3 regions of the Enterobacter sp. fkY84-1 genome follow, and region 1 is predicted to be linked to each of the others. Evidence: predicted binding sites of a transcription regulator. Region 1 holds the regulator's gene; each other region holds the start of a gene.
The links. Region 1 encodes sigma-54, which starts transcription at its own class of promoters, with help from an activator protein. Its sites were predicted from a motif close to GTTGGCACANNTTTCGCTNT; they were not measured.
Positions count from the first base shown of each region.

Region 1 (10,484 bases):
CATCAAAATCAACGCCGACAAAGTGGTCGTAACCCGTCCGGGTGGCGAGCAGGGCAAAGAGATTATTGATGGTTACGGCAACCCGGCAACCTTCTATCAAATGCAGGACAACGGCAAGCCGGTGAAAGGCCGCGCTACGCACATGCACTATGAGCTGGCGAAGGATCTGGTCATCCTGACCGGGAATGCGTATCTGGAACAGCTGGACAGCAACATTACCGGCGACCAGATTACCTATCTGGTTAAAGAGCAAAAAATGCAGGCCTCCAGCGAGAAAGGCAAACGCGTGACCACCGTACTGGTTCCGTCGCAGCTGCAGGACAAAGGCAAGGGCCAGGCCCCGGCACAGAAGAAGAGTAACTAATTCGTTATGGCAACATTAACTGCAAAAAACCTCGCGAAGGCCTATAAGGGCCGCCGTGTCGTAGAAGATGTCAGTCTGACCGTCAACTCCGGCGAAATCGTGGGGCTGCTTGGCCCGAACGGTGCGGGTAAAACGACCACCTTCTACATGGTGGTGGGTATTGTGCCGCGCGATGCCGGCAACATTATCATTGACGATGAAGACATCAGTCTTCTGCCGCTGCACGCGCGCGCGCGTCGCGGGATCGGCTATCTGCCGCAGGAAGCCTCCATTTTCCGTCGTCTCAGCGTTTACGACAACCTGATGGCGGTCCTGCAAATTCGTAACGACCTGACCAACGAACAGCGTCAGGATCGTGCTAACGAGCTGATGGAAGAGTTCCACATTGAGCATCTGCGCGACAGCCTCGGTCAGGCACTCTCCGGGGGCGAACGCCGTCGCGTTGAGATTGCGCGTGCGCTGGCCGCAAACCCGAAATTTATCCTTCTGGATGAACCGTTTGCGGGCGTTGACCCCATCTCCGTTATCGACATTAAACGTATCATTGAGCACCTGCGCGACAGCGGGCTTGGCGTACTGATTACCGACCACAACGTGCGTGAAACGCTGGCCGTGTGTGAACGCGCCTATATTGTCAGCCAGGGCAATCTGATCGCCCACGGTACGCCGCAGCAGATCCTCGAAGACGATCATGTTAAGCGCGTCTATCTTGGGGAAGACTTCAGACTCTGATAGGGTAGAGGTAACGTAACGCCGAACCGGAGAAAAATGCTCTGAACATGAAGCAAGGTTTGCAATTAAGGCTCAGCCAACAACTGGCGATGACGCCGCAGCTACAGCAGGCAATTCGCCTGTTGCAACTGTCCACGTTAGAACTTCAGCAGGAGCTCCAGCAGGCGCTGGACAGTAACCCCCTGCTGGAACAAACCGATCTTCATGACGAGGTAGATACCCAGCAATCGCAGGATACTGAAGCGCTCGATACCGCGGATGCACTCGAACAAAAAGAGATGCCCGACGAGCTTCCGCTTGATGCCAGCTGGGATGAAATCTACACCGCCGGAACCCCTTCCGGTACGCGTGCAGACTACCAGGACGATGAGCTACCGGTCTATCAGGGCGAAACCACCCAGTCGCTGCAGGATTACCTGATGTGGCAGGTGGAACTCACCCCCTTCTCCGATACCGACCGCGCGATTGCCACGTCAATTGTCGATGCCGTTGACGACACTGGCTATTTGACCGTCACGCTGGACGATATTCTGGAAAGCATGGGCGACGACGAGATTGAGCTTGAGGAAGTTGAAGCTGTTCTGAAGCGCATCCAGCGTTTCGATCCGGTAGGCGTAGCCGCAAAAGATCTGCGCGACTGCCTGCTGATCCAGCTTTCTCAGTTCAGCAAAGAGACGCCATGGCTCGACGAGGCGCGCGTGATCATCAGCGATCATCTTGATCTGCTGGCGAACCACGATTTCCGCACCCTGATGCGCGTCACGCGCCTGAAAGAAGAGGTGCTGAAAGAAGCGGTGAATCTGATCCAGTCGCTCGATCCGCGCCCCGGTCAGTCGATCCAGACCAGCGAGCCCGAGTACGTGATCCCGGACGTGCTGGTCAGAAAACACAACGGCCGCTGGGTCGTTGAACTGAATTCAGACAGCATCCCTCGCCTGCAAATCAACCAGCAGTATGCCTCCATGTGCACCAGCGTGCGTAACGACGCCGACAACCAATATATTCGTAGCAATTTGCAGGAAGCGCGATGGCTGATCAAAAGTCTGGAGAGCCGAAATGATACGCTGCTACGCGTCAGCCGCTGCATTGTCGAACAGCAGCAGGCTTTCTTTGAGCAGGGCGAAGAGTATATGAAACCGATGGTGCTGGCGGATATCGCCCAGGCCGTCGAGATGCATGAATCAACCATTTCCCGTGTCACCACGCAGAAGTATCTGCACAGTCCACGCGGTATTTTTGAGCTTAAGTATTTCTTCTCCAGCCATGTGAATACCGAGGGCGGCGGCGAAGCGTCGTCAACGGCCATTCGTGCTCTGGTGAAGAAGTTGATCGCCGCGGAGAATCCCGCGAAGCCACTAAGCGACAGTAAGTTAACCACCATGCTGTCCGATCAGGGTATTATGGTGGCACGTCGTACTGTTGCGAAGTATCGAGAGTCTTTATCCATTCCGCCGTCCAACCAGCGTAAACAGCTGGTCTGACACAACCGATAAGGAAGACACTATGCAGCTCAACATCACTGGACAAAACGTCGAAATTACTGAGGCTTTACGCGACTTTGTGAACGCGAAGTTTGCAAAACTCGAGCAGTATTTCGAAAGGATCAATCAGGTCTACATTGTGTTGAAAGTGGAGAAAGTGACTCATATCTCGGATGCCACCCTGCATGTTAACGGGGGGGAACTGCATGCCAGTGCGGAAGGGCAAGACATGTACGCTGCTATCGACGGCTTGATTGATAAGCTTGCGCGACAGCTCAATAAACATAAAGATAAACTGAAACAACACTAATTGTCCGGGCAGTTAACGGGTGCAGGACGGCCTGTTGTGAAACACAACAGGCCATTTGTACAGTTAGCGCTTAGGTGAAATTATGATGAACAACGATTCCGCTCTTCAACTGAGCAATGTCCTTAACCAGGAATGTACCCGCAGTGCGGTTCACTGCCAGAGCAAAAAACGTGCGCTGGAAATCATCAGTGAACTGGCCGCAAAACAGCTGGGCCTGCCGCCGCAGGTGGTGTTCGAAGCGATTCTGACCCGCGAAAAGATGGGCAGTACCGGTATCGGCAACGGCATCGCAATCCCGCACGGCAAGCTGGAAGAGGATACCCTGCGTGCCGTCGGTGTGTTTGTGCAGCTTGAAACACCGATCGCCTTTGATGCCATTGATAACCAGCCCGTCGATCTCCTCTTCGCGCTGCTGGTGCCTGCTGACCAGACGAAAACCCATCTGCATACGCTGTCGCTGGTCGCCAAACGTCTGGCTGATAAAACCATTTGCCGTCGACTGCGCTCGGCTCAAAGTGATGAAGAGCTTTATCAAATTATCACCGAAGCAGAAGGCAATCAGGATGATGCATAACCAGGAGATGGCCTTCACATCTGTTGTCCTGAGGAGAAACGGAACATGGTGCTGATGATTGTCAGCGGTCGTTCAGGGTCGGGGAAATCCGTTGCTCTGCGCGCGCTGGAAGACATGGGTTTTTACTGCGTCGATAACCTTCCGGTCGTGTTGCTGCCCGACCTGGCCCGTACGCTTGCGGAGAGACAGACCTCGGCCGCCGTCAGTATCGACGTTCGTAACATGCCGGAATCGCCAGAGATCTTCGAACAGGCAATGAGTAACCTGCCTGACACGTTCTCGCCTCAGCTGCTGTTCCTCGATGCAGACCGGAATACCCTGATCCGCCGCTACAGCGACACCCGTCGTTTGCACCCGCTTTCCAGTAAGAACCTCTCCCTGGAGAGCGCAATCGATGAAGAGAGCGATCTGCTGGAGCCGCTGCGTTCTCGCGCCGACCTGATTGTCGACACCTCTGAGATGTCCGTTCACGAGCTGGCAGAAATGCTGCGTACCCGCTTGCTGGGAAAACGCGAACGCGAACTGACGATGGTGTTCGAATCCTTTGGCTTCAAGCACGGTATCCCGATTGATGCGGATTATGTTTTCGACGTGCGCTTCCTGCCGAACCCGCACTGGGATCCGAAACTGCGTCCCATGACCGGTCTGGATAAACCCGTCGCGGCCTTCCTCGACAGGCACACAGAAGTTCACAATTTTATCTACCAGACGCGAAGCTACCTTGAGCTATGGTTACCTATGCTGGAGACAAACAATCGCAGCTACCTGACGGTAGCGATTGGCTGTACCGGCGGTAAACATCGTTCGGTCTACATCGCCGAACAGCTGGCCGACTACTTCCGCTCGCGCGGAAAGAACGTTCAGTCCCGTCATCGCACGCTGGAAAAACGTAAAACATGACCGTAAAACAGACCGTTGAGATCACCAATAAGCTGGGCATGCATGCGCGCCCGGCGATGAAGCTGTTTGAGCTGATGCAGGGTTTCGATGCAGAAGTTCTGCTGCGGAATGACGAAGGTACCGAAGCGGAGGCGAACAGCGTGATTGCGCTGCTGATGCTGGATTCCGCCAAAGGGCGTCAGATTGAAGTCGAAGCCACCGGCCCCCAGGAAGAGGAAGCGCTGGCGGCGGTGATTGCGCTGTTTAACGCAGGGTTCGACGAAGATTAAGGTCTCTGCCCTTCAGGCGGGTGGCGCTGCGCTTACCCGCCCTACATAAGTTTGTTGCTCTCCATAAACCCTTCTCCTCCCAACTGACGCATCTGGCGCATAATCCACGCCTGACGGCTTCGCACGTAACCTGACGGGGCACTGGCTTTAAAGCGGAGGGGATTAGGCAGAACAGCCGCGAGCAGCGCCGCCTCCGACATGCTCAGCTTGCTGGCGGATTTATTAAAATAGCGTTGTGATGCAGCTTCGACACCAAATACCCCGTCGCCAAACTCGGCAACGTTGAGATACACGGTCAGAATGCGCTTTTTGCTCCAGACCGTTTCCATGCCCAGGGTGAGCCCCGCTTCCAGCCCCTTTCGCACCCAGCTGCGGCCGTCCCACAGAAACAGATTTTTGGCCGTCTGCTGCGACAACGTTGACGCGCCGTGCACGCGGTTTTCATGGCGTTCATTATGCGCCAGCGCCTTCTCAATGGCCGCAACGTCGAACCCCCAGTGCTCCGGGAATTTCTGATCCTCCGCTGCGATGACCGCCAGCCCCATGAACGGAGAGATCTCGTCCATGCTTACCCAGTCAGAATGGGCAACGTAGCCGAAATCGCCGCTGAGCCACGCGCCGAGCTGACGCTCAACCATCACGGCAGAGAACGGGACCGGCATAATGCTGAACACGGCCAGCCCGCCTCCCCAGAACACCGCCATGACGAGAACGATGCGTAGAAGAAGGCGTTTCACCCATGCGCCTGCGGAAAACGGACGCCTCATTCCGTCAGCACCAGCACGCGGGCGACCAGCTTTTCAATGCCCACAGCGGCTTCCGCGATATTCTTCGCCAGCATATACGCAGGCGTGGTGACAATCTTGTTATCTTCATCAACCACAATGTCATCCACCGGGCACGGAACGTGTTCGCCCCCCATTTCTTCGACAATCTCTGCGGTATCAATATCCGTCCCGATGGTCAGGCGCAGCGGGAAATCAAAAATTTTAGGCAACATCGCCGGTGCGATACAGATAAAGCCCAGCGGTTTCCCTGCCGCATGCATGGCCTGCGACAGCGCTTTGAGATGAGGATCGATCTGACACTCCGCGCCCTGCGCGGCAAAGGTACTGAGATTTTTGGCTGCGCCAAACCCACCTGGCACAATGAGCGCATCAAGCTCTGCGGCATCTGCCTGAATAAGAGGATGGATGTCACCTCGCGCAATGCGCGCGGCTTCAATCAGCACGTTACGGGTTTCCGCCATTGGCTCACCGGTCAGATGGTTAATCACATCCGCCTGATTTTTGTCCGGTGCAAAACAAATCACCTCGGCTCCCTGCTTAGCCAGGGCCAGCAGCGTGATGACGGCTTCATGTATCTCAGAGCCATCGTAAACACCGCATCCGCTTAGCACGACACCAATATTTTTCATCATGACAATCCTTTTCTACAACTTGCTGAAGCACATTAATAATTTTGATTAAAACGCTATGCTTCACACATTTCACTGATTCATGTAACAAACCATTTAAGATTTGCTATCTTATCTGCGTGCGGCCTAAATTTTTCAGGCAGCGCCCTTTCAAAAATAACGTTTAAAAACAGGCGCAGCCACGATTTCCCTGGTGTTGGCGCAGTATTCGCGCACCCCGGTTAATCCGGGGTCATTTTTTTCTGGCGTCAACCCAGGCTTTTAGCACCGCCACATCGTTTTGCCATTCCTGTTTCATCTCTTCAACCCAATCACCCACGTTATCTTCCCATGCAGGTAAATCAGGCGACTGAATCTGTTGCCCCAGCTGCTGCAGATGGCGTAAGCCAACCGAGCCGGCGGCACCTTTGATTTTATGTCCTTCTTCCACGATACCCTTCTGGTCACGGGCCGTCAGGTTGGATTCCAGCACGCTCAGATAGCCCGGCATCATTTTTTCGAACACCGCCAGACCGTCGGTAATCAGTTTCGGCCCCACCAGATCGATGTACTGCTCCAGCATCGCGGTATCGAGTATCGTTTGGGCTTTTGCGCTATCAACAGACGTCATGGTGCTCTCCTCTTCATCATGGGTATCCCAGAACTTTTTGATCATAGCGGTCAGAGCAGGCACCGCCAGCGGCTTGCTGAGTACATCGTCCATACCGGCATCGAGATACTCTTTTTTATCTTTCAGCACGTTCGCCGTCAGGGCAACCAGCGGCGGCAGTTCGTCGGCCGCGTACTGACGCGTCAACTCGCGCGAGATATCCAGCCCGGTCATATCCGGTAATTGAATATCCAGCAGAACAAGATCGTATTCGCCGGGTTTAAACATCTCCAGCGCGGCTTTACCGGTCATCGCGACATCCACGCTGTTGCCCAGTTTTTCCAGCACAGAGCGCGCCACAATTACGTTCAGCTCAATATCTTCCACCAGCAGGACGTGCAGGGCAGGCAGCGGCATATCGTCATTTTCAAAGGTATCCTCTACCTCTTCCGCCACCGCAGGGGCATGGACCGTCAGCGTGAAGGTTGACCCTTTGCCCGGCTGGCTGGCAACGGTGATATCGCCGCCCATACTCTTCGCCAGACGTTTAGAGACCGCCAGGCCAATGCCCGTACCGGTGGCCGGTTTCCCACCGTTGCTGTCTTTCACCTGATAGTACATGGCGAAGATTTTGTCCTGCTCCTCCAGCGGAATACCCATCCCGGAGTCTTCAACCTCGAAGTGCAGCATGTCACCTTCGTCATAGCGGATACGCACCGCCACCTTTCCTTTCTGGGTAAATTTCACTGCGTTGCTGATCAGGTTCCACAGGATCTGGCGCAGTCGCGTGCCGTCCGTCACCACTTTATGCGGCAGCGGCAGGGTTGGCTCCATGACAAAGCTCAGTCCCTTCTGCTGCGCCTGCAGACCAGAGAGGTTTTCCAGATCGGCAAGGAAGCTGGTGAAATCCACAGGCTGGTTATCAAGCTGAACTTTACGGCGCTCCATCTTATCCATATCAATAATATCGTTGAAGATATTACCCAGCGTGACCGCTGAAACATGGATAGTCTTGAGATATTTTTCCTGCTCTGCGGTCAGGTCGGTATCCAGCAGAATACGGCTCAACCCGACGATGCCGTTAAGCGGCGTACGCAGCTCGTGGCTGATGGTGGAGATAAAGGTGGTCTTGTCGCGGCTGGCGCGCTCCAGGGCATCCTGATAGCGCTTACGCTCGGTAATATCGCGGCCAAAGCCCATCAGGCCGTGGCGTTTCCCCACGCGGTCATAGTAGGGCACCTTACGGATCTCAAAGCAGGCTTTGCGCCCGTCCGGGTAATCCAGCCACTGTTCATAGGTCAGCGAGACGTTATGACGGAAGACTTTTTCGTCGGTCTCCATGACCTTGGCCGCCGCCTCTTCAGAGTAAACGTCCTGCGGCTTCAGGTGTATCAGCTGCTTCTCGCTTTTCCCGGTGAGCAACTCCATCGCCCGGTTACAGCCGGAAAACTCTTTATCTTCATTACGGTAGAACACCAGATCCGGCGACGCATCCAGGAACGATCGCAGGAAAGAAGATTGCTGCTCAAGCTGGATCTGCGTGACCTCGCGCTCTTTCATTTCGATTTTCAGCTGCTCCAGGGTGGCCTGACGCTCGGCCTCCGCTTTCTCACGATCTGAAATCTCCTGATTCAGCTGCGCAATGTTGTCTTTGAGCTGGACGTTGAGCTTCAGGTCGCGCTCGCGCATCTCTTCCAGCTTATCCACCAGCTTAGACAAACGCTGACGGGACTCTTCCAGCTGTTCAACCACCACGGAAAGGAAATAGACCGCCCAGGGAGTAATAAGCAAGCCAAAGAAGATGGAGCGGATGACGTCGATACTCTCGACCTGACCATGCAGAACCATGGTAACCGCCATTTGCACGACAATGGCCAGAACGACCAGCGCCAGCGCAAGCAGCATGGAAAAACGCACCAGCCCAAGCTTCATCATCAGGTCGACGTAATACTGGGCAAGCATTCGAATTTGCTTCATAGAGGATCCCTTCACGACGTTATCGCTCAATAATACTCAAATTCGCGGCGGGACGTTGAAGGTTGTGAGAAAAAGTGCGGGGTGAAACAGGAGATTAGCCTCGCTCCCGGGTAACCGGAAGCGAGGCGAGGTCAATCAGGAGCGTTTCAATAGCAGCCAGAGACTGATCAGGAGGAAGCTGGCGCTTGGCAGCAGCGCACCGATAATCGGCGGAATGCCATAAACCAGCGTCAGCGGACCGAAGATCTGATCGAGCACGTAGAACACAAAGCCGAAGCTGATGCCGGTCACGACGCGGACCCCCATCGGCACGCTGCGCAACGGACCGAAGATAAACGACAGCGCCATCAGCATCATTACCGCCACGGACATCGGCTGGAAGATTTTGCTCCACATGTTGAGCTGATAGCGTCCCGCATCCTGTCCGCTCGACTTCAGGTATTTCACATAGTTGTGTAAACCGCTGATGGAGAGCGCGTCAGGATCCAGCGCCACGACGCCGAGCTTATCGGGCGTCAGGTTGGTTTTCCACGTACCGGTTACCGTCTGAGAACCCGTAATCTGTTTCGGATCGGTCAGGTCAGATTCATCAACCTGGGACAACCGCCACTGCTTATGTTCGGCGTCAAACTTCGCCGAAGAGGCGTGGCGAACGGACTGCAGACGGCGCTGGTCATCGAAAGCGTAGATGCTCACCCCGCCCAGCTCATCATTCCCCTTCACCCGTTCGATGTAGACGAAGTTTTTACCGTCTTTCGCCCATAAACCTTGCTGAGTCGAGAGCAGTGAGCCGCCGTACATGGCCTGAGCACGGTAGTTACGCGCCATCTGTTCGCCCTGCGGTGCGACCCACTCGCCAATCGCCATGGTCAACAGCACCAGGGGGATGGCGGTTTTCATTACCGACAGCGCGACCTGCATACGGGTAAAACCCGAAGCCTGCATAACGACCAGCTCACTGCGCTGCGCCAGCATCCCCAGCCCCAGCAGCGCCCCCAGCAGGGCCGCCATCGGGAAGAAGATCTGCACATCTTTCGGCACGCTGAGCAGGGTATACATCCCCGCGCCCAGCGCGTCATAGCTCCCCTGCCCGGCTTTTTTCAGCTGATCGACAAATTTGATAATGCCGGAGAGGGACACCAGCATGAACAACGTCATCATGATGGTGGTAAAAATGGTTTTACCGATATAGCGATCAAGAACGCCAAACGCCTGCATTAGATGGCTCCTTTACGCGAGAATCGGGCACGTATGCGGCGCACAGGCACCGTATCCCACAGGTTTAACCCCAGCGCCAGTAAGATGTACAGGCTGTTAACGAACCATGTCCAGACCATAGGGTCCAGCTTACCCTTCGCGCCGTTGGAACGAATCGAGGTTTGCAGCAGGAAATAGATCAGGTAAAGCAGCATCGCTGGCAGCATAGAGAGCACGCGTCCCTGACGCGGGTTCACCACGCTCAGCGGAACGACAATCAGCGCCATCATAAACACGGTGAAGACAAGCGTAATACGCCAGTGGAACTCAGCACGCGCTCGGTTGGTATCGGTATTCCAGAGGGTACGCATGTCCATTTGCTCGGTATCCGTTGGATCGAGCGCCACGGTCTGATGGCCGATAATGGCCTGATAGTTCTGGAAATCCGTAATGCGGAAGTCACGCAGCATCGCGGTGCCTTCGAAACGGGTGCCTTTGTTCAGCGTCACGACCTGAGAACCATCTTTGCGCTGAGCAAGCTGACCGGAGTCGGCAACCACCACAGAAGGACGCGCGTTACCTTTAGGACGCAGCTGCGCCAGGAAGACATCGTTGAATTTGCTGCCGTCAACGCTCTCAATAAACAGCACGGAGTTCCCGTCGGTTGCCTGCTG
Region 1 is NZ_CP169393.1:4,173,837-4,184,320, forward strand. It holds gene lptA (lipopolysaccharide ABC transporter substrate-binding protein LptA) at 1-364, shown strand, start outside; gene lptB (LPS export ABC transporter ATP-binding protein) at 371-1,096, shown strand; gene rpoN (RNA polymerase factor sigma-54) at 1,144-2,577, shown strand; gene hpf (ribosome hibernation promoting factor) at 2,600-2,887, shown strand; gene ptsN (PTS IIA-like nitrogen regulatory protein PtsN) at 2,970-3,461, shown strand; gene rapZ (RNase adapter RapZ) at 3,507-4,361, shown strand; gene npr (PTS phosphocarrier protein NPr) at 4,358-4,630, shown strand; gene mtgA (monofunctional biosynthetic peptidoglycan transglycosylase) at 4,672-5,397, opposite strand; gene elbB (isoprenoid biosynthesis glyoxalase ElbB) at 5,394-6,047, opposite strand; gene arcB (aerobic respiration two-component sensor histidine kinase ArcB) at 6,280-8,613, opposite strand; gene lptG (LPS export ABC transporter permease LptG) at 8,749-9,831, opposite strand; gene lptF (LPS export ABC transporter permease LptF) at 9,831-10,484, opposite strand, start outside.

Region 2 (10,484 bases), 1.8 Mb from region 1:
AGAAGAGGGCGTTCCAGTCGGTATTGTTATCCAGCTGGACGGTGTGGTGTTCATCAAAGCCCTGCGCGGCGGCGGCATGCCGCACGGCATCCAGGCTTTCCTGAAGTAATAACGGATCGTTTCCAAGAAGCAGATACGCCGCGCGCAGCCCTTCATTGAGCTGCGCGCGGAGTTGTTCAGGATACAGCCTGATCATCATTTACCCAGAGAGTTAGCAGCAGGAAGCGTGCCATCAACCGGTTTATCAACAATGTCAGATCCTTGTTTGGTTGACGCTGCAATACTTGGCAGTTTACGGATCAACTGCTCCGCCGCCTTGTCGTACATTTCGTTGATGATAATCTGCTGTTCGGCATCTTTTGCCAGCGCCGTCTGCGGGTTATCGAAGAACGAACGGTACACTTTCGTGCTGATCGGATAGATATCTTTACCCGGGATCAGGACTGCCGCGTTGACCGTCAACACCATTTGATACTCTGCGGTACGGCCATCCTGGAAGATAGACGCAGTGTCTCTCGACAGGCCACTTCCTGTCACACGCAGAGACGGTACATCCTGACGCAGCGTCTGTTTCTCAACAAGCTCAACGCCGTTCAGACGCAGCTGATTGCGAATTGCCCGGCTGAGTGGACCGTTCGGATCCCCGGAATCAAAGATCATGGTTTTCATCTGAGCAGGCACCGCCGTGGTATTGCGCAGGTGCCAGCCGCAGCCAGCGGTGACAAGCACCGCCAGAGATAAGAGTATTGTTGCCAGTTGTCGCACGTTTCCTCCCGCGCTTAGCCAACGACCAGATTCAGCAGTTTACCAGGTACGTAGATCACTTTACGTACGGTAACGCCCTCAAGATATTTAGCGACCAGTGGTTCCTGGCCCGCGCGCTCGCGAACCTGTTCTTCGGTTGCATCGACCGCCACGGTAATTTTACCGCGGACTTTACCGTTCACCTGGACCACGACCAGCGTGGTGTTTTCCACCATCGCGGCTTCGTCAGCCTGCGGCCACGGCGCGTTGTCGATATCGCCTTCGCCTTTCAGCTCCTGCCACAGGGTAAAGCTAACGTGCGGCGTGAACGGGTTCAGCATGCGAACGACGGCCAGCAGCGCTTCACGCATTAAGGCACTATCCTGCTCGCCGTCCTGCGGGGCTTTCGCCAGCTTGTTCATCAGTTCCATAATAGCCGCAATTGCGGTATTGAAGGTCTGACGACGACCAATATCATCGGTCACTTTCGCAATGGTTTTATGAACGTCACGACGCAGCGCCTGCTGATCTTCAGTCAGGGCAGCAGCGTTCAGCGCCGGGGCATCGCCCAGTGAGGTGTGCTCGTAAACCAGCTTCCAGACGCGTTTCAGGAAGCGGTTTGCGCCTTCCACGCCAGACTCCTGCCACTCCAGCGTCATGTCTGCCGGAGAGGCAAACATCATGAACAGACGCACGGTATCCGCACCATAACGCTCAACCATCACCTGCGGGTCGATACCGTTGTTTTTCGACTTGGACATTTTGCTCATGCCGGTGTAGACCAGCTCGTGACCTTCAGCGTCTTTCGCCTTCACGATACGGCCCTTCTCGTCGCGCTCAACGATCGCGTCAACCGGAGATACCCAGTTACGCTCGCCGTTCGCCCCGACGTAGTAGAAGGCATCCGCCAGCACCATGCCCTGGCACAGCAGCTGTTTTGCAGGTTCGTCAGAGTTCACCATGCCCGCATCGCGCATCAGCTTGTGGAAGAAGCGGAAGTAGAGCAGGTGCATGATGGCGTGTTCGATACCACCGATGTAGATATCTACCGGCAGCCAGTAGTTCGCTGCTTTGGAATCCAGCATGCCGTCCTGATACTGAGGACAGGTGTAGCGAGCATAGTACCAGGATGACTCCATAAAGGTGTCAAAGGTGTCGGTTTCGCGCAGCGCAGGCTGACCGTTGACGGTGGTTTTCGCCCACTCAGGATCGGCTTTGATCGGGCTGGTGATACCGTCCATGACCACGTCTTCCGGCAGGATCACCGGCAGCTGATCTTCCGGCGTTGGCATCACGGTGCCATCTTCCAGCGTCACCATTGGAATTGGCGCACCCCAGTAACGCTGACGGGAAACGCCCCAGTCGCGCAAACGGAAGTTAACTTTACGCTCGCCCACGCCAAGGGAGGCCAGCTTGTCGGCGATAGCGTTGAAGCCCTCTTCGAAGCTCAGACCGTTAAACTCGCCGGAGTTGAACAAGGTCCCTTTTTCGGTCAGCGCTTGTTCGGACAGGTCTGGTTCAGAACCGTCAGCCGTCAGAATAACAGGCTTGATGGTCAGGCCATATTTGGTGGCAAATTCATAGTCGCGCTGGTCGTGACCTGGAACAGCCATCACGGCGCCTGTGCCGTATTCCATCAGAACGAAGTTGGCGGCCCAGACAGGGATCGCTTCGCCCGTCAGCGGGTGAATGGCTTTAAAGCCGGTATCAACCCCTTTTTTCTCCATCGTTGCCATATCGGCTTCTGCCACTTTCGTGTTGCGGCACTCGTCGATGAAGGTAGCCAGTTCCGGATTGTTTTCTGCCGCTTTCTGCGCCAGCGGGTGTCCTGCGGCCACGGCCAGGTAGGTCGCGCCCATGAAGGTGTCCGGACGGGTGGTGTAGACGGTCAGGGTCTGGTCGTAGTTCTCAACGTTGAAGGTAATTTCCACGCCTTCAGAACGGCCGATCCAGTTGCGCTGCATGGTCTTAACGGTATCTGGCCAGTGGTCCAGATTATCCAGATCGTTCAGCAGCTCATCAGCGTAAGCGGTGATTTTAATAAACCACTGCGGGATCTCTTTACGCTCTACTTTGGTGTCACAGCGCCAGCAGCAGCCATCGATAACCTGTTCGTTCGCGAGAACGGTCTGGTCATTCGGGCACCAGTTAACGGCAGAGGTCTTCTTATACACCAGGCCTTTTTTGTACAGCTCGGTGAAGAATTTCTGTTCCCAGCGGTAATATTCCGGGGTACAGGTTGCCAGCTCGCGGCTCCAGTCATAGCCAAAGCCCAGCATTTTGAGCTGGTTTTTCATGTACGCGATGTTGTCGTACGTCCACGGTGCCGGCGCCGTATTGTTTTTGACCGCCGCGCCTTCCGCAGGCAGACCGAACGCATCCCAACCGATGGGTTGCAGAACGTTTTTGCCCAGCATGCGCTGGTAGCGCGCAATCACATCACCGATGGTGTAGTTACGCACGTGGCCCATGTGTAGTCGACCAGAAGGATAGGGAAGCATCGACAGGCAGTAATACTTCTCTTTGCTCTCGTCTTCGGTTACTTCAAAGGTGCGCTTCTCGTCCCAGTGTTGCTGGACTTTTGATTCTATCTCTTCCGGGCGGTATTGCTCTTGCATGGCAGCCAGTGGTCCTGTGTTCAATACAGCTACAAATGTAGCCAATGGATGTGGTAATTCAGATCCGCATAGCATAGCCCAAACGCCCGCGTCAAAACAGCCTTTCGCACAAATGCGCTTTGCAGGAATTTACCGGGTCTGTGCTTCACCTGACAAAGCGGCGCTTAAATAAGGTCTATTATTAGAAATAGTTACTTACCCGGGAGGCAAAATGATGAACAAGGTTGCTCAATTTTACCGCGAACTGGTGGCGACACTGACGGAACGGCTGCGTAACGGCGAGCGTGATATCGACGCGCTGGTGGAGCAGGCGCGTGCCCGCGTGTCGCAAACGGGTGAGTTAACGCGAACCGAAGTGGAAGAGGTGACCCGCGCCGTGCGTCGCGATCTGGAAGAGTTCGCGCGCAGCTACCAGGAAAGCCAGGAGGAGGTCACGGACAGCGTTTTCATGCGGGTGATCAAAGAGAGCCTGTGGCAGGAACTGGCCGATATCACGGATAAAACGCAGCTGGAGTGGCGTGAAGTCTTTCAGGATTTAAACCACCACGGTGTGTACCACAGCGGTGAAGTGGTCGGGCTGGGAAATCTGGTGTGCGAGAATTGCCACCATCATATTGCGGTGTATACGCCGGAGGTCCTGTCGCTGTGTCCAAAATGCGGCCACGATCAGTTCCAGCGTCGGCCGTTTGAGCCCTAGGTAAAAGCGCAGGTTTGCGCCCTCTCCCCGTGGGAGAGGGCCGGGGTGAGGGCATCAGGCCGCACTACGCACTATAGTAAGCCAGTCTCTCCGCCAGCAAATCCACAAACGCCTCACGGTCAATATCCACCATCACCGTGGTATTCGGTTTATTCCCCGTCAGCGAGTAGTAGTCCACCACCGTCATCCCCTGGGTGTATTTCCCCTGCGTTTCGACGCCAACCCACCTGTGGACTGTGGTAAACATCTCCGGTTTTAACAGCCAGGCAATGGTGCACGGATCGTGCAGCGGCGCGCCGTGGAATCCCCATTTCTCGGCTTTGTGATACTCCATAAAGAAGTCGAGCAGCTCAGCCACGGTTGTCGCGACCGGATTGCCCACGGAGCGGAAGCGCTCAATGTCGTCTGCCATAATCTGCGCGCGATGCGTCACATCCAGCCCTGCCATCACAACGGGCAGGCCCGACTGGAAGACGATTTCCGCTGCTTCCGGATCGACAAAAATGTTGAACTCTGCGGAAGGCGTCCAGTTTCCCAGGCCCATAGCCCCGCCCATGATGACGATACGAGCGATTTTGCTGTGCAGTTCAGGATGGCTGTTCAGCAGCAGCGCGACGTTGGTTTGCGGTCCCGTTGCCACCAGGGTGACGGGTTCCGCGCTCTCGCGCAGCACCTTTGCCATCAGCTCCACGGCGGTGCAGCTTTGCGGCGTGAAGCCAGGTTCCGGCAGCGCCGGACCGTCCAGCCCGCTTTCGCCATGCACGTTATCCGCAATAATTAATTCACGCATCAGGGGCTTGAGGGCGCCGCCGGCGACAGGAATATCCGTGCGCTTGAGCAGCGTCAGCATGCGCAAAACGTTACGCAGGGTTTTATCCGGCGTCTGGTTTCCGGCAGAAGAGGTGACGGCTTTGACGTCGAGCTCGGGGGAGGCAAGTGCAAGGACGAGCGCGATCGCGTCATCATGACCCGGGTCGCAATCGAAAATTATAGGTTGTGCCATAGCGTTCTCCATTCATAGCGTTATTTTGTGACAAGGTTAACGCTGCAATGGGGCACCGACGAGAAGAAGTGAGCGAAAGCGTGAGGCAGTGCGCAATCCGCAGATTGCGCACTGAGAAGGTTAGTGCAGGATTTTCGCGAGGAAATCTTTCGCACGTTCCGATTTCGGGTTGGCGAAGAACTCCTCTTTCGGGGAATCTTCGACAATTTTCCCTTCGTCCATGAAGATCACGCGGTTGGCCACCTTGCGGGCGAAGCCCATTTCGTGGGTCACCACCATCATGGTCATCCCTTCGTGCGCCAGCTCGACCATTACGTCCAGCACTTCGTTGATCATCTCCGGATCGAGCGCCGACGTGGGCTCGTCAAATAGCATGGCAACCGGATCCATGCACAGCGCACGGGCGATCGCCACACGCTGCTGCTGGCCGCCAGAAAGCTGCGCCGGGAACTTATCGGCATGAGCCGCGAGCCCAACGCGTTCCAGCAGTTTCAGGCCTTTCTCGCGCGACGCTTTTTTATCACGCTTGAGCACTTTCACCTGGGCCAGGGTCAGGTTCTCAATAATGGAGAGGTGAGGGAACAGCTCAAAATGCTGGAACACCATGCCAACGTGAGAGCGAAGCTGGGCAAGATTGGTTTTCTTGTCGTTGACTTTGGTGCCGTTGACGACGATCTCACCCTGCTGGACCGGCTCCAGTCCGTTAACGGTTTTGATCAGCGTCGATTTACCGGAACCGGACGGTCCGCACACCACTACCACGTCGCCTTTTTTCACTTCGGTGGAGCAGTCGGTCAGCACCTGAAAGTGCCCATACCATTTAGAAACATTTTTCAGGGAAATCATTGTACCGTCCTTTTCTTCAGCCAGCTGACCAACAGCGACGCGCTTAAACTAATCACAAAATAGACCGCTCCCGCAAAGAGCACCATCTCAACCTGCGTACCATCACGCTCACCGATGGTGGACGCGGTACGGAAGAAGTCTGCCAGGCTCAGCACGTAGACCAGGGACGTATCCTGGAACAGCACAATTCCCTGGGTCAGCAGGAGCGGAACCATGGCGCGAAACGCCTGCGGCAGAATAATGAGCTGCATGGACTGCCAGTGCGTCATCCCCAGCGCCAGCGCGGCGCTGGATTGCCCGCGGGAGATACTCTGAATGCCTGCACGGATAATCTCAGAGTAGTAAGCGGCCTCAAACATTGAGAAAGCCACCATCGCCGAGATCAGACGGATGTCGGTTTTCGGCGACAGCCCCAGCACGTTTTGCAGGAAGCCGGGCACGATCAGGTAAAACCACAGCAGCACCATTACCAGCGGGATGGAGCGGAACACGTTAACGTAGGCGGTCGCAAACCAGGCGAGCGGCTTAAAGCTCGACAGGCGCATAACGGCCAGCAGGGTGCCCCAGACGATACCGACGATAATGGCAATGACGGTGATTTTTAAGGTAATCATCAGTCCATCAAGCAGGTAAGGCATGGATGGAACGATAGAACTCCAGTCAAATTCGTACATTATTTGCCCCCCATGTTGCCCGGCAGGCGAATTTTGCGTTCAACCAGGTTCATCACCAGCATGATGAAAGCATTAATCAGAACGTAGGCGAGCGTGATCGCGGTGAAGGATTCCCACGCGTGAGCGGAGTAATCCAGCAGCTTGCCCGCCTGCGCAGCCATATCGACCAGACCGATGGTCGAGGCGATGGCCGAGTTTTTCACCAGGTTCATCATCTCGGAGGTCATTGGTGGAACGATGACGCGGTAGGCGTTAGGCAGCAGCACGTAGCGGTAGGTTTGTGGCAGGGTTAACCCCATCGCCAGACCCGCATTTTTTTGTCCGCGGGGTAATGACTGAATGGCGGCACGCACCTGCTCGCAAACGCGCGCAGCGGTAAACAGCCCCAGACACATCATGGAGGAGACAAAGAACTGCACATTCGGATCCAGTTCCGACTTGAACCACATGCCAATATTTTCCGGCAGCAGTTCCGGGATAACCAGATACCAGGTAAAGAACTGCACGATCAGCGGAACGTTACGGAACAGTTCCACGTACAGGGTGCCGAGTGTTGAAAGAAAACGGTTAGGGACGGTGCGCAGAATACCGAACAGAGAACCGACAAGAAACGCGATGATCCACGCCGTTATCGATAATGCCACGGTGACCTGAAAGCCGCTCCACAGCCAGCCAAGATAGGTGGTGTTGCCGAACGGGGCTTGTTGCAGGAATATGCCCCAGTTCCAGTCGATTGACATAATAAACTCCAGAAAAAAAAGGGTAGCAGCGCTACCCTCGAAGATTGGTGAGAAGCTCATTTTTCGCGCTGAGTGGGGAACGACCACTCAACGTATAGTCTGTCCATGCTTCCCGACAATCGAGAGGGCAGGAGATCCCGCCCCTGTTGTTCTAATTAGTTAAGAGCCTTGTCATTTGGAGATTTGAACAGCGCTTTCATGTCGTCTGACAGTTCAAAATTCATGTTCAGGTTTTTTGGTGGAATCGGGTTCTTGAACCATTTGTCGAACCATTTTTCCGCTTCGCCTGAGGTCTGCACCTGGGCGATGGTGTCATCGATCAGCTTTTTGAACTGCGGATCGTCTTTACGCAGCATACAGCCGTAGGCTTCTTTTGACTGCGCGGTACCGACGATATCCCAGTTGTCTGGTTTCTTCGCTTTCGCACGCTCGCCTGCCAGCAGGGCGTCGTCCATCATAAACGCGACGGCACGACCGCTTTCCAGGGTACGGAAGGAGTCGCCATGGTCTTTCGCGCTGATGATGCGCATATCCATTTTCTTCTCGTCGTTCAGCTTGTGCAGCAGCACTTCAGACGTGGTCCCGGAGGTGACAACGACCGCTTTCCCTTTCAGGTCAGCGAAGTCTTTGATCTCACCGCCTTTCTTCGTCAGCAGGCGGGTGCCCACAACAAAGATGGTGTCGGAGAAGGCAGCCTGCTTCTGACGCTCGAGGTTGTTGGTGGTGGAGCCACACTCGAAGTCAAAGGTGCCGTTTTGCAGCAGCGGAATACGGTTCTGTGAAGTGATGGGGATCAGCTTCACCTGCAGGTCAGGTTTGTTCAGCTTTTTCTTCACAGCTTCAACGATGGCGTTGGAGTAATCCTGTGAATAGCCCACGACTTTTTGCGTGTTGTCGTAGTAAGAGAACGGGACAGAAGATTCACGGTGGCCGACCACGATAACGCCGTTTTTGGCAATCTTGTCGAGAGTGCTGCCTGCTGCCGGAGCGTCTTCAGCGTGAACCACGCCTGCGGACATCCCCATAACCAGCATTGCTGTGGCCAGTTTACGTAATTGCATACCCAACTCCTTTTTTATCAGCGCCAGTGACGCATTGATACCCATTGTGATGTTGTTATATCTCGCGCAATGCGAGTGCAGTGTTATGCAAGCTTGTTAACATTTAGTCTGGCTTAATGTAAAGATTTTGCTGCGTTATTGTTTATTTTTGCGAAGCACGCCGCACCATTCAGAGGCAAATATCTCCCGTTGCACCGTTTCGGTGCTACCGATGATCTACGCTGGTGCGACAAAGTTGCACATTAAGCCAAACTGCGTTTACCTGAATAAACAAAGCAATAGGCGTGCCAGAATTGAAGTCCGGAGGGAATTGTCGGGTGGCGCTGACGCTTACCCGACCTACAAAAGCGAAACAGTAGGCCGGGTAAGCGTTAGCGCCACCCGGCAGGAAGAGGAGGGATTATCGACGACGCTGGCGCAGGCTCATCAGCACCGCGCCAAAGCCGAACAGCGCGGTCAGGATCCACAGCGGCCAGTTGCCGGTGCGGGCGTACGGCGTCAGCCCGGTGGTAGGAGTGACGTTGGTGGTCAGCACTTCTCGGGTGAACTGTGGGATCATGGCCTGGATTTCACCCTGCGGACCAATCACGGCGGTGATGCCGTTGTTGGTGCTGCGCAGCAGGGGACGTGCCAGCTCCAGGGAGCGCATGCGTGCCATCTGGAAGTGCTGCCACGGGCCGATTGATTTACCAAACCAGGCATCGTTAGAGATGGTCAGCAAATAGTCCGTATCCGGGCGGAAGTTGTCGCGCACCTGCTCGCCTAAGATAATTTCGTAGCAGATGGCCGCCGTCAGGGCTGCGCCGTGCGCGTGCAGCTGAGGCTGAACGTACGGTCCGCGGCTGAAGGAGGACATCGGCAGATCGAAGAACGGGGCCAGCGGGCGAAGAATTGACTCCAGCGGCACAAATTCACCAAACGGCACCAGGTGGTTCTTGTTGTACCGATCGGTGGAGTGGTAGCTGTATTCGCTGTCTTTGCCGAGCGTAATGATGGTGTTGTAGGTGTCGTAGCGGTTCTGCTGATTCAGACGCGCATCGACAATCCCGGTGATCAGCGTACTGCCACGCGAGAGCAGCAGGTCGTTCATCATGTTGAGGAACGGCTGCTGGTTGATCTCCAGATCGGGAATAGCAGACTCCGGCCAGATAATCAGCTGCGATTTACCCATCACCTCTTCGGTGGCGTTGGCGTAGATCTTCAGCGTATTCAGCAGCTCTTTCTCGTCCCACTTCATCGACTGCGGGATATTCCCCTGCACCATGGAGACCTGCATGGCGCGCGCGGGCTCCGGCGTGAACCACTGGATATAGCGCAGCGGGAAGGGCAGGGCGAACAGCACCAGCGCCACAGCCAGCGGTTTCCAGCATCGTGAAACCAGCGCTAATACCAGCAGGCCGCTAACGACCATCAGCAGGAAATTAATGGCCTCAACGCCCATGACCGGCGCCAGGCCTTTCAGCGGGCCGTCAATCTGACTGTAGCCGAACTGCAGCCACGGGAAGCCGGTCAGCACCCAGCCGCGCAGGAATTCCGTGATCTGCCAGACCACCGGCGCGGCAATGGCAACGCGCAGCCAGGTGGTTTTGGGCCACAGGCGAGAAAGGATGCCGGCGAACAGACCGGTATAGAGCGAGAGATACGCGGCGAGCAGTACCACCAGGAAGACGTTTACCGGGCCCGGCATACCGCCAAACTGGGCGATGCTGACGTAGACCCAGTTAATCCCTGAGCCAAACAGCCCCAGTCCCCAGAAGTAGCCGATAGCGGCAGCCTGCACCGGACGACGATTCAGGGTCAAACCCTGAAGCCCCATCAGGGAGAGAATGGCCGCAGGCCAGATGTCGTAAGGAGAAAAAGCCAGCGTACCGCTGGCTCCGAGTAACAGCGCCAGCAGCAAACGGACGCGCTGGCGTTCAAGCAATGGGGCAAATGCCATTTACATTAATCTTCCAGTTTTGGCACCGGTGAGTCGTCCGGCGTTCTGACGTGAACCTGTATAATACGTCGGCTGTCGGCCATGGCTACTTTGAACTGGTAACCGTCGATGTCAACGGTCTCTCCGCGCGCCGGGAGGTGGCCAAAGGCCTGCATCACCAGC
Region 2 is NZ_CP169393.1:1,250,539-1,261,022, forward strand. It holds gene holA (DNA polymerase III subunit delta) at 1-196, opposite strand, end outside; gene lptE (LPS assembly lipoprotein LptE) at 196-765, opposite strand; gene leuS (leucine--tRNA ligase) at 780-3,362, opposite strand; gene ACEPLT_RS05855 (zinc ribbon-containing protein) at 3,577-4,059, shown strand; gene rihA (pyrimidine-specific ribonucleoside hydrolase RihA) at 4,124-5,062, opposite strand; gene ACEPLT_RS05865 (amino acid ABC transporter ATP-binding protein) at 5,183-5,908, opposite strand; gene gltK (glutamate/aspartate ABC transporter permease GltK) at 5,905-6,582, opposite strand; gene gltJ (glutamate/aspartate ABC transporter permease GltJ) at 6,582-7,322, opposite strand; gene ACEPLT_RS05880 (amino acid ABC transporter substrate-binding protein) at 7,478-8,383, opposite strand; gene lnt (apolipoprotein N-acyltransferase) at 8,784-10,322, opposite strand; gene corC (CNNM family magnesium/cobalt transport protein CorC) at 10,328-10,484, opposite strand, start outside.
Region 2: the regulator sigma-54 is predicted to act here: its motif matches at 8,656-8,675, upstream of ACEPLT_RS05880 (amino acid ABC transporter substrate-binding protein).

Region 3 (10,484 bases), 1.5 Mb from region 1:
ACGTCAGCGCACCGCGCCTTCCACGCCCGGACTGCGCGCGCCAGGTCAGCCAGCCCGCCTCCTGGGCCTGACGCAGCAGAGTACGGACATGTCGCTCGCTACAAAAGCAGCGGCTGGCAAGTTCATTTACGGTTACCTGCTGCGGCGCGCCAGCGGAAGGTTGCCACAGGCGTTGATACTGGTTAAGACGGTTAAGTTGGCGCATAAGAAACCCGGAACAATAATTCTCATCTATTCACTATTACTTCCGTATATCTCACACGATACTGATGCACAAGTTAACCGCATCACATTTCGGGAGTAATCATGGCTCGGCTCGCTGCATTTGATATGGACGGTACGCTGTTAATGCCGGATCACCGTTTAGGGGAGAAAACCCTGAACACGCTGAAGCGCCTGCACGAGCGTAATGTCACCCTGACGTTTGCCACCGGGCGCCATGTTCTGGAAATGCGCCATTTGCTGGGCGCGTTTGCCCTCGATGCCTTTCTGATCACCGGTAACGGGACGCGAATTCACTCTGTAGAAGGCGATGTGCTGTACCGACAGGATCTCAACCCGGAAGTGGCAGATATCGTGCTGCACAGTACCTGGGACACGCAGGCCAGCATCCACGTCTTTAACGATCGGGGCTGGTTTACCGGAAGCGACATCCCGGAATTATTGCACGCGCATGTGTATAGCGGTTTTAAATACCAGCTTATCGATCTGCGTCGGATCCCCGCCCATGCGGTGACCAAGATCTGCTTCTGCGGCGATCACGACGATCTCTGTCGCTTACGGATCCAACTGAATGAGGCGCTGGGCGACCGGGCGCACCTGACCTTCTCGGCGGTGGATTGCCTGGAAGTGCTGCCGGTGGGCTGTAACAAAGGTTCCGCTCTGGCGGTGCTGAGCGACCACCTGGGATTAACGCTGCAGGAGTGCATGGCGTTCGGTGACGCCATGAACGACCGCGAAATGCTGGGTAGCGTAGGTCGCGGTCTGATCATGGGGAATGCGATGGCGCAGCTGAAAGCAGAACTTCCCCATCTGCCGGTTATCGGTCACTGCCGTAATGAAGCAGTGTCCCATTTTTTGACGCATTGGCTGGACAATAACAACCTCCCATATTCCCCCGAATAGTGAGACCCTTCCAGCAAGCCAGGCTTCGGTCTGGCTTTTTTTATTTCAGCAGTTGAGCAATCTGCGCCTTCCAGGGGGCGATATCACCGATGTTGGCCTGCACCCACTCCGCATTGTAGTAGGTCTCGAGATAACGCTCTCCGCTGTCGCACAGCAGCGTGACGATGGAACCGGTGCGTCCCGCTTCGCGCATACGTGCGGCAAGCTGCAGCGCGCCCCACATATTGGTGCCTGTCGAGGCGCCCACTTTGCGGCCCAGCTGCGTTTCCAGCCAGTGCGCCGTTGCCACGCTGGCGGCATCCGGCACGCGCATCATCTCGTCCACAACGTCGGGGATGAAAGAGGGCTCAACGCGCGGACGGCCAATCCCTTCAATCTTACTCCCCACCGGGCTGCGCAGACCGGCATCGCGGTTTTGCCAGTAGTCGAGGAACACGGAGTTCTGCGGGTCAACTACCATCAGCTGGGTATCGTAACCCTGGCAGCGGATATAGCGTCCGATCGTGGCTGACGTGCCGCCGGTACCGGCGCTCATCACAATATAGGACGGAACCGGATGCGGTTCGTGGGTCATCTGGCGGAAAATACTGTCGGCAATGTTGTTATTCCCGCGCCAGTCCGTTGCGCGCTCGGCGAAGGTGAACTGGTCCATATAGTGGCCGTTCAGCTCACGGGCCAGCATTTCGGAGGCGGCGTAGATTTCGCAGGCGCTTTCCACAAAGTGGCAGCGACCGCCGTAAAATTCGATCTGTTCGATTTTGCGTTTTGCGGTGCAGGAGGGCATCACCGCAATAAACGGCAGGCCCAGCAGGCGGGCGAAATAGGCTTCGGACACCGCCGTTGAACCGGAAGAGGATTCAATGATGGTGGTGCCTTCTTTAATCCAGCCGTTACATAAACCGTATAAAAACAGCGAGCGCGCCAGGCGATGCTTTAGGCTGCCGGTAGGATGGGTGCTTTCATCTTTCAGATAGAGCTGAATGCCGTCAAATCCCGGCAGGGAAAGGCGAATCAGGTGCGTATCCGCCGAGCGCTGATAGTCGGCATTGATTTCGCTGATCGCATGTTTAACCCAGGTGCTATTCATCGTCGTTATCCGTTTGTCATTTTGTGCCTAGCATAGCGAAAAGCACAGAAAAAATTGTTGCTATCTGGCCTTTAAAATAGAATTAAGGGAGAAAAATTTTCTCTGTGAGGTGGGTATGCTAGATAAAATTGACCGCAAGCTCCTTTCATTGCTGCAAAGTGACTGTACCCTCTCTTTGCAGGCGCTGGCAGATGCCGTTAATCTGACCACCACCCCGTGCTGGAAGCGGCTTAAGAAGCTGGAAGATGACGGTATTCTGCTGGGGCGCGTCGCGCTGTTAGATCCTGAAAAACTGGGGCTTGGGTTGACGGCATTTGTGCTGATAAAAACCCAGCATCACAGCAGCGAGTGGTATTGCCGCTTCGTTACCCAGGTGTCTGAGATGCCCGAAGTGCTCGGTTTCTGGCGTATGGCCGGCGAGTACGATTACCTGATGCGCGTCCAGGTGGCCGACATGAAGCGTTATGATGACTTCTACAAGCGGCTGGTGAACAGCGTGCCGGGGTTATCGGACGTCACCTCAAGCTTCGCCATGGAACAGATTAAATACACCACAGCATTACCCATTGAATAACTTCGTAAAATACCTTCAGGAACAAACCGCGTGCGATTATTTGCCCAATTAAGCTGGTACTTTCGTCGGGAGTGGCAACGCTACCTCGGTGCAGTCGCCCTGCTTATTATCATTGCTATCCTGCAGCTGATCCCGCCGAAAGTGGTGGGCTACGTCGTGGATGGCGTCACCGAACAGCATTACACCACCGCACGGGTGTTGATGTGGGTTGGCACGCTGGTGCTGACGGCGGTCATTGTTTATCTGCTGCGCTACGTCTGGCGCGTGCTGCTGTTTGGTGCGTCCTATCAGCTGGCCGTTGAGCTGCGTGAAGATTTTTATCGCCAGCTGAGTCGACAGCATCCCGAATTTTATCTGCGCCATCGCACCGGGGATCTTATCGCGCGCGCGACTAACGACGTCGATCGCGTGGTCTTTGCCGCCGGGGAAGGGGTGCTGACGCTGGTGGACTCGCTGGTAATGGGCTGCGCGGTTCTGATCGTCATGTCAACGCAGATTAGCTGGCAGCTGACCCTGCTGGCGCTGCTGCCGATGCCGCTCATGGCGCTGGCGATCAATCGCTATGGCGAACAACTGCACGAGCGCTTCAAGCTGGCGCAGGCGGCGTTTTCGTCGCTGAACGATCGCACCCAGGAGAGCATGACCAGCATCCGCATGATCAAAGCGTTTGGTCTGGAAGACCGGCAGTCCGCGCTGTTTGCCGCCGATGCGGCCGACACGGGGGCGAAAAACATGCGCGTCGCGCGTATTGACGCGCGATTTGATCCAACGATTTATATCGCAATCGGCATGGCAAATATGCTGGCGATTGGCGGCGGGAGCTGGATGGTGGTGCAGGGCACGCTCACCCTGGGCCAGTTGACCAGCTTTGCCATGTATCTGGGGCTGATGATCTGGCCGATGCTGGCGCTGGCCTGGATGTTTAACATCGTGGAGCGCGGCAGCGCCGCCTACAGCCGTATTCGCGCCATGCTGGCCGAAGCGCCGGTGGTCAATGACGGCAGCGAAGCGTTGCCGGAAGGACGCGGCGTCATGAAAGTCGACGTCCGCAAGTTTATCTATCCGCAAACGGAACATCCGGTACTGGAGAACGTCAGTTTTACCCTTCAGCCGGGCCAGATGCTCGGCATCTGCGGCCCGACGGGATCCGGTAAAAGCACCGTGCTGTCGCTGCTCCAGCGTCACTTTGACGTCACCGAGGGCGATATTCGTTTCCATGATATTCCGCTGACCAGGCTGCTGCTGGATGAGTGGCGTGGTCGCCTGGCGGTCGTCAGCCAGACGCCGTTTCTTTTTTCTGACACCGTGGCGAACAACATCGCGCTTGGGTGCCCTGCGGCAACGCAGGAAGAGATCGAGCATGTGGCACGTTTGGCCAGCGTGCATGATGACATTTTGCGCCTGCCGCAGGGGTACGAAACGGAAGTCGGGGAACGCGGCGTCATGCTGTCCGGCGGGCAAAAACAGCGTATCTCCATTGCCCGCGCGCTGCTGCTCAATGCCGAGATCCTGATTCTGGACGATGCGCTCTCCGCCGTGGACGGCCGTACCGAGCATCAGATCCTGCATAACCTGCGCCAGTGGGGCGACGGACGCACGATAATTATCAGTGCCCACCGTTTGTCAGCGCTCACCGAAGCCAGCGAAATTCTGGTTTTGCAGCACGGCCATATTGCCCAGCGCGGGCAGCATGAAACGCTTAGCGAGCAGCCGGGCTGGTATCGCGATATGTACCGCTATCAGCAGCTTGAGGCGGCGCTGGACGATGCGCCGGAGCAGGATGAGGAGGCCGCCAATGCGTAAGCTTGGAACGATGTGGCCGACGCTCAAACGTCTGCTGGCCTACGGCTCGCCGTGGCGTAAACCGCTCTCCGTTGCCGTGCTTTTACTCTGGATTGCGGCGATTGCCGAAGTGAGCGGACCGCTGCTCATCAGCTATTTCATCGACAATATGGTCGCCAAAAGCTACCTGCCGCTCGGGCTGGTGGCGGGATTAGGCGTGGCCTACGTTGGCTTACAGCTGACGGCGGCAGGATTGCACTATGCGCAGTCGCTGCTGTTTAACCGTGCCGCCGTGGGCGTGGTTCAGCAGTTGCGTACCGATGTGATGGACGCGGCGCTTCGCCAGCCGCTCAGCGAATTTGATACCCAGCCGGTCGGGCAGGTGATTTCGCGCGTGACCAACGATACCGAGGTGATCCGCGATCTGTACGTCACCGTGGTGGCAACCGTGCTGCGCAGCGCGGCGCTGATTGGCGCGATGCTGGTGGCAATGTTCAGCCTCGACTGGCGCATGGCGCTGGTGGCGATAACGATCTTCCCGGCGGTGCTGATCGTGATGATCATCTACCAGCGCTACAGCACGCCGATCGTGCGCCGGGTGCGCGCCTATCTGGCCGATATCAACGATGGCTTCAACGAAGTGATCAACGGCATGAGCGTCATCCAGCAGTTCCGCCAGCAGGCGCGCTTTGGCGAGCGCATGGGCGAAGCCAGCCGTTCGCACTATATGGCGCGTATGCAGACGCTGCGCCTGGACGGTTTCCTGCTGCGACCGCTGCTGAGCCTGTTCTCGGCGCTGGTGCTTTGCGGGCTGCTGATGCTCTTTGGCCTGAGCGCAAACGGTACGATTGAAGTGGGCGTGCTGTACGCTTTCATTAGCTATCTGGGACGCCTTAACGAGCCGCTGATCGAACTCACTACGCAGCAATCGATGCTGCAACAGGCGGTTGTCGCCGGTGAGCGCGTCTTTGAGCTGATGGACAGGCCGCGCCAGGCCTACGGCAATGACGAGCGACCTCTGCAAAGCGGGGCTATCACCTTTGATAACGTCTCATTTGCCTATCGCGAAGACCGTCTGGTGTTGCAGGAGATTACGCTCGATGTGCCGTCACGCGGTTTCGTCGCGCTGGTGGGCCACACCGGCAGCGGTAAAAGCACGCTCGCCAGCCTGCTGATGGGCTACTATCCGGTCACGCAAGGCGAAATCCGCCTCGACGGACGTCCGCTCGCGTCGCTCAGCCACACGGTGTTACGCAAAGGCGTTGCGATGGTGCAGCAGGATCCGGTCGTGCTGGCCGATACCTTCTACGCCAACGTAACCCTGGGACGGGACTATTCAGAAGCGCAGGTTTGGGCGGTACTGGAAACGGTGCAGCTGGCAGAGCTGGCGCGCGGGTTTAGCGACGGGATCAACACGAAGCTGGGCGAGCAGGGCAACAATCTCTCCGTGGGGCAAAAACAGCTCCTGGCGCTGGCGCGCGTCCTGATTGAAACGCCGCAGGTGCTGATTCTGGACGAAGCCACGGCCAGCATAGATTCTGGAACCGAGCAGGCGATTCAGCAGGCGCTGGCCGCCGTACGCGACCACACGACGCTGGTGGTGATTGCTCACCGGCTCTCCACCATCGTCGACGCGGACACGATTCTGGTGCTGCATCGCGGACAGGCCGTGGAGCGAGGTACGCACCGCGAGCTGCTGGAAGCACAAGGGCGCTACTGGCAGATGTACCAGCTGCAGCTGGCGGGCGAAGAGCTGGCCGCCAGCGTGCGTGATGAAGAGTCCCTTAGCGCCTGATGCACTAAAATGAGGCGCCGCGCTAACAGTCATTCCTGTTGGTGCAAAACTGAAACGCACCCTGCACCGGCATGGTGCGTTTTTTTCACCGGTTCATTTATCAGAACCGTGTAACGCACATCGCACCGCGATTCCCTCACGTTTTCATTTCTGGCACATCCCTTGCAATACCTTCCGCGTAAGCTGCGGCCATTACCGAATTCTGACTGGAGGGGATCTATGAAGCTGGTTACGGTTGTAATCAAACCATTCAAACTCGAAGACGTGCGTGAAGCATTGTCTTCAATCGGTATTCAGGGACTGACTGTCACCGAAGTGAAAGGCTTTGGTCGTCAGAAGGGTCATGCCGAGCTTTATCGCGGGGCGGAATACAGCGTTAACTTTCTGCCAAAAGTAAAAATTGATGTCGCGATTGCTGACGATCAGCTTGATGAAGTCATTGATGTCATTAGCAAAGCGGCCTACACCGGCAAAATTGGCGACGGCAAAATTTTCGTTGCCGAACTGCAGCGCGTCATTCGCATCCGTACCGGCGAATCTGACGAAGCGGCACTGTAATTAACGCCTGGCACACAGTGATAGGGATCGAGAAAATGAAGATAGCAACACTTAAAACGGGTCTGGGTTCGCTGGCGCTGCTGCCGGGCCTGGCGCTGGCTGCTGCCCCTGCGGTGGCCGACAAAGCCGATAACGCCTTTATGATGATCAGCACCGCGCTGGTGCTTTTCATGTCCATTCCGGGCATTGCGCTGTTCTACGGCGGTCTGATCCGTGGCAAAAACGTTCTCTCCATGCTGACGCAGGTTGCCGTGACGTTTGCACTGGTCTGCGTGCTTTGGGTGGTTTACGGTTACTCTCTGGCGTTCGGCACGGGTAACGCGTTCTTTGGTAACTTCGACTGGGTGATGCTGAAAAACATTGAACTGACCGCGCTGATGGGCAGCTTCTATCAGTATATTCACGTGGCGTTCCAGGGCTCGTTCGCCTGCATTACCGTCGGGCTGATTGTGGGCGCGCTCGCCGAGCGCATTCGTTTCTCTGCGGTCCTGATCTTCGTTGTGGTCTGGCTAACGCTCTCCTATGTGCCGATTGCGCACATGGTCTGGGGCGGTGGTCTGCTGGCCACGCACGGCGCGCTGGACTTCGCGGGCGGTACCGTTGTCCACATTAACGCCGCGGTCGCGGGTCTGGTGGGCGCTTATCTGATTGGCAAACGCGTGGGCTTCGGTAAAGAGGCGTTCAAACCGCACAACCTGCCGATGGTCTTTACCGGTACTGCGATCCTCTACTTTGGCTGGTTTGGCTTCAACGCCGGCTCAGCCAGTGCCGCGAACGAAATCGCCGCGCTGGCCTTCGTGAACACCGTTGTAGCCACGGCGGGTGCAATCCTCTCCTGGGTGTTTGGCGAGTGGGCGGTGCGCGGTAAACCTTCCCTGCTGGGTGCCTGTTCAGGTGCGATTGCCGGTCTGGTTGGTATCACTCCTGCGTGTGGTTATGTCGGTGTCGGCGGTGCGCTGCTGGTCGGCCTGGTGTCGGGTCTGGCGGGTCTGTGGGGCGTCACCGCACTGAAACGAGTTCTGCGCGTGGATGACCCTTGCGATGTGTTCGGCGTGCACGGCGTGTGCGGGATTGTCGGCTGTATCATGACCGGTATCTTCGCGGCGAAATCGCTCGGTGGCGTGGGCTACGCAGAAGGCGTCACTATGGTTCATCAGGTGCTGGTGCAGCTGGAAAGCATCGCTATCACCGTGGTGTGGTCTGCGGTCGTCGCTTTCATCGGCTACAAGCTGGCGGACATGACGGTCGGCCTGCGCGTACCGGAAGAGCAGGAGCGCGAAGGTCTGGATGTGAACAGCCACGGCGAGAATGCGTATAACGCATGATCTGAGTGTCTTGCCGGGTGGCGGCTTCGCCTTACCCGGCCTACAACAGCACAAAACGTAGGCCCGGTAAGCGTCGCGCCACCGGGCTTTTTACATCAACCTCTGTTACGCATCACCCCTTCCTGCACCGTTGAAGCGACCAGCACGCCGTCCTGAGTATAAAACTCCCCACGTACAAACCCGCGGGCGCTGGATGCCGACGTACTCTCCACGCTGTAGAGCAGCCACTCGTTCATGTTGAAGGGACGGTGGAACCACATCGAGTGATCGATCGTCGCGACCTGCATCCCTTTTTCGAGGAAGCCGACGCCGTGCGGCTGCAGCGCCACCGGCAGGAAGTTGAAGTCAGACGCATAGCCCAGCAGATACTGATGGACGCGGAAATCTTCCGGCACGGTGCCGTTGGCGCGGATCCACACCTGACGCTTTGGCTCGGCGGTGTGGCCCTTCATCGGGTTGTGGAACTCGACGGGGCGGATCTCAAGCGGCTTATCGCAGAGAAACTTCTCTTTAACCTGCGGCGGCAGCAGATGCGCCAATGCGCGAGCGATATCCGTTTCCGATTTAAGATCGTCCGGCGAGGGGGCAGGGGGCATGACCTTCTGATGCTCGTAGCCCGGCTCCGGTGCCTGGAAAGAGGCGGTCATGTAAAAGATCGGCTTACCGTTCTGGATGGCCGCGACGCGGCGCGCGCTGAAGCTGTTGCCGTCTCGCAGAACTTCAACGTCATACACGATGGGTTTGGCGCTATCGCCAGGGCGTAAAAAGTAGCTGTGGAATGAATGCACCAGACGGTCTGCCGGGACAGTCTCCTTTGCAGCGTACAGCGCTTGTCCAACGACTTGCCCACCGAAGACCTGGCGTAAGCCTAAATCTTCGCTCTGTCCGCGAAAGAGTCCTTCCTCAATTTTTTCCAGATTCAGTAATGTCAGCAGATTGTTCAGTGCCTGACTCATAGTTGTCCTCAATAAACGCCGTAGCGAAAGATAGGCAGAGTATAACGCAGAAATGAAAGTGGTCCGATGGGTAGAATAATCTGAATATCGGGATGATTTCAGGCATTAATCAGTGAGTTGTGCCACACTTAAAAACGTTATGTGATTGAAACGACATCGGATGGGATCGATCCCGCTGGTGCATTGATGATAAGGAGACTTCAATGAAACTCGTGCCTATGCTAAGTGGTGTAGCGATTGCGGTGGCGTTGTCCGCCTGTGCCGGTAAGAGCGCCCAGGTGCCAGTGCCAGCAGCTGACCCGAACGGGATTAATACCCTTTCGCAGCAGTCCATTCAGCAGCCTAACGTTTCCGGTACCATCTGGATTAAACAGAAAGTTGCGTTGCCGCCGGATGCGGTATTAACGGTGACGCTGTCTGATGCTTCCCTGGCCGACGCGCCATCGAAAGTCGTGGCCCAGCGTGCCGTCCGTACTGAAGGCAAGCAGGCGCCGTTTAGCTTCGTGTTGCCGTATAACCCGTCTGACGTGCAGCCTAATGCCCGTATTCTGCTGAGCGCAGCGGTCACCATCAACGGTAAGCTGGTGTTTATCACCGATACGGTCCAGGAAGCGATTAACAACGGTGGAACCAAAATCGATCTGAACCTGGTGCCAGTACAGCAGACCGAAGTGCCGGTCGCACCGCAAACCAATCAGCCGTCTCTGCCAACCCCACCGACGCAGATGTAATAGGGTTATTCCCCTCTCCTTAGGGAGAGGGGTCAGTACACCCACCGGTACTTCTGTAAATCGATCTTACCCGACCCTGACACCTGCACCCCTTCTGAAAGTAACGCCTGACGCTGACGCTGGAGATCCGGCCCGGTGAGTGAGATGGCGCCATGACGGTTCACCACCCGATGCCAGGGCAGCGTGCTGCCTTCCGGCAGCCGTTTCAGGACGCCTCCAACCTGTCGCGCCGCGCGAGGGGAACCGGCCAGGCGCGCGACATCACCATAGGTGGTGACATAGCCTTCCGGGATTGAAGCCACGATTTGCCATACGCGCTGTGGAAAAGAGTCCTGCTCGTCCATACCTTCACCTGCGGGGAGTTTCTGGAGAGCCATGGTAAACGAAGATCGCCCTGATTGCTGCGCCTGTTTGCGCAAGAAACCAGCATCCGGTTCCTGGCGGCTTGCAATTGGGCCTTCGCACAGGGATAATGCGCCAGCGCGTTGGTTATCAACGCTCTCAATGGGGGCTCTGTTGGTTCTCCCGCAACGCTACTCTGTTCACCAGGT
Region 3 is NZ_CP169393.1:1,040,877-1,051,360, forward strand. It holds gene ACEPLT_RS04835 (SgrR family transcriptional regulator) at 1-205, opposite strand, end outside; gene cof (HMP-PP phosphatase) at 307-1,125, shown strand; gene ACEPLT_RS04845 (PLP-dependent cysteine synthase family protein) at 1,166-2,212, opposite strand; gene ACEPLT_RS04850 (Lrp/AsnC family transcriptional regulator) at 2,328-2,786, shown strand; gene ACEPLT_RS04855 (SmdA family multidrug ABC transporter permease/ATP-binding protein) at 2,817-4,589, shown strand; gene ACEPLT_RS04860 (SmdB family multidrug efflux ABC transporter permease/ATP-binding protein) at 4,582-6,363, shown strand; gene glnK (P-II family nitrogen regulator) at 6,583-6,921, shown strand; gene amtB (ammonium transporter AmtB) at 6,957-8,246, shown strand; gene tesB (acyl-CoA thioesterase II) at 8,342-9,202, opposite strand; gene ACEPLT_RS04880 (YbaY family lipoprotein) at 9,406-9,933, shown strand; gene ACEPLT_RS04885 (MGMT family protein) at 9,966-10,277, opposite strand; RNA gene ffs (signal recognition particle sRNA small type) at 10,448-10,484, shown strand, end outside.
Region 3: the regulator sigma-54 is predicted to act here: its motif matches at 6,513-6,532, upstream of glnK (P-II family nitrogen regulator).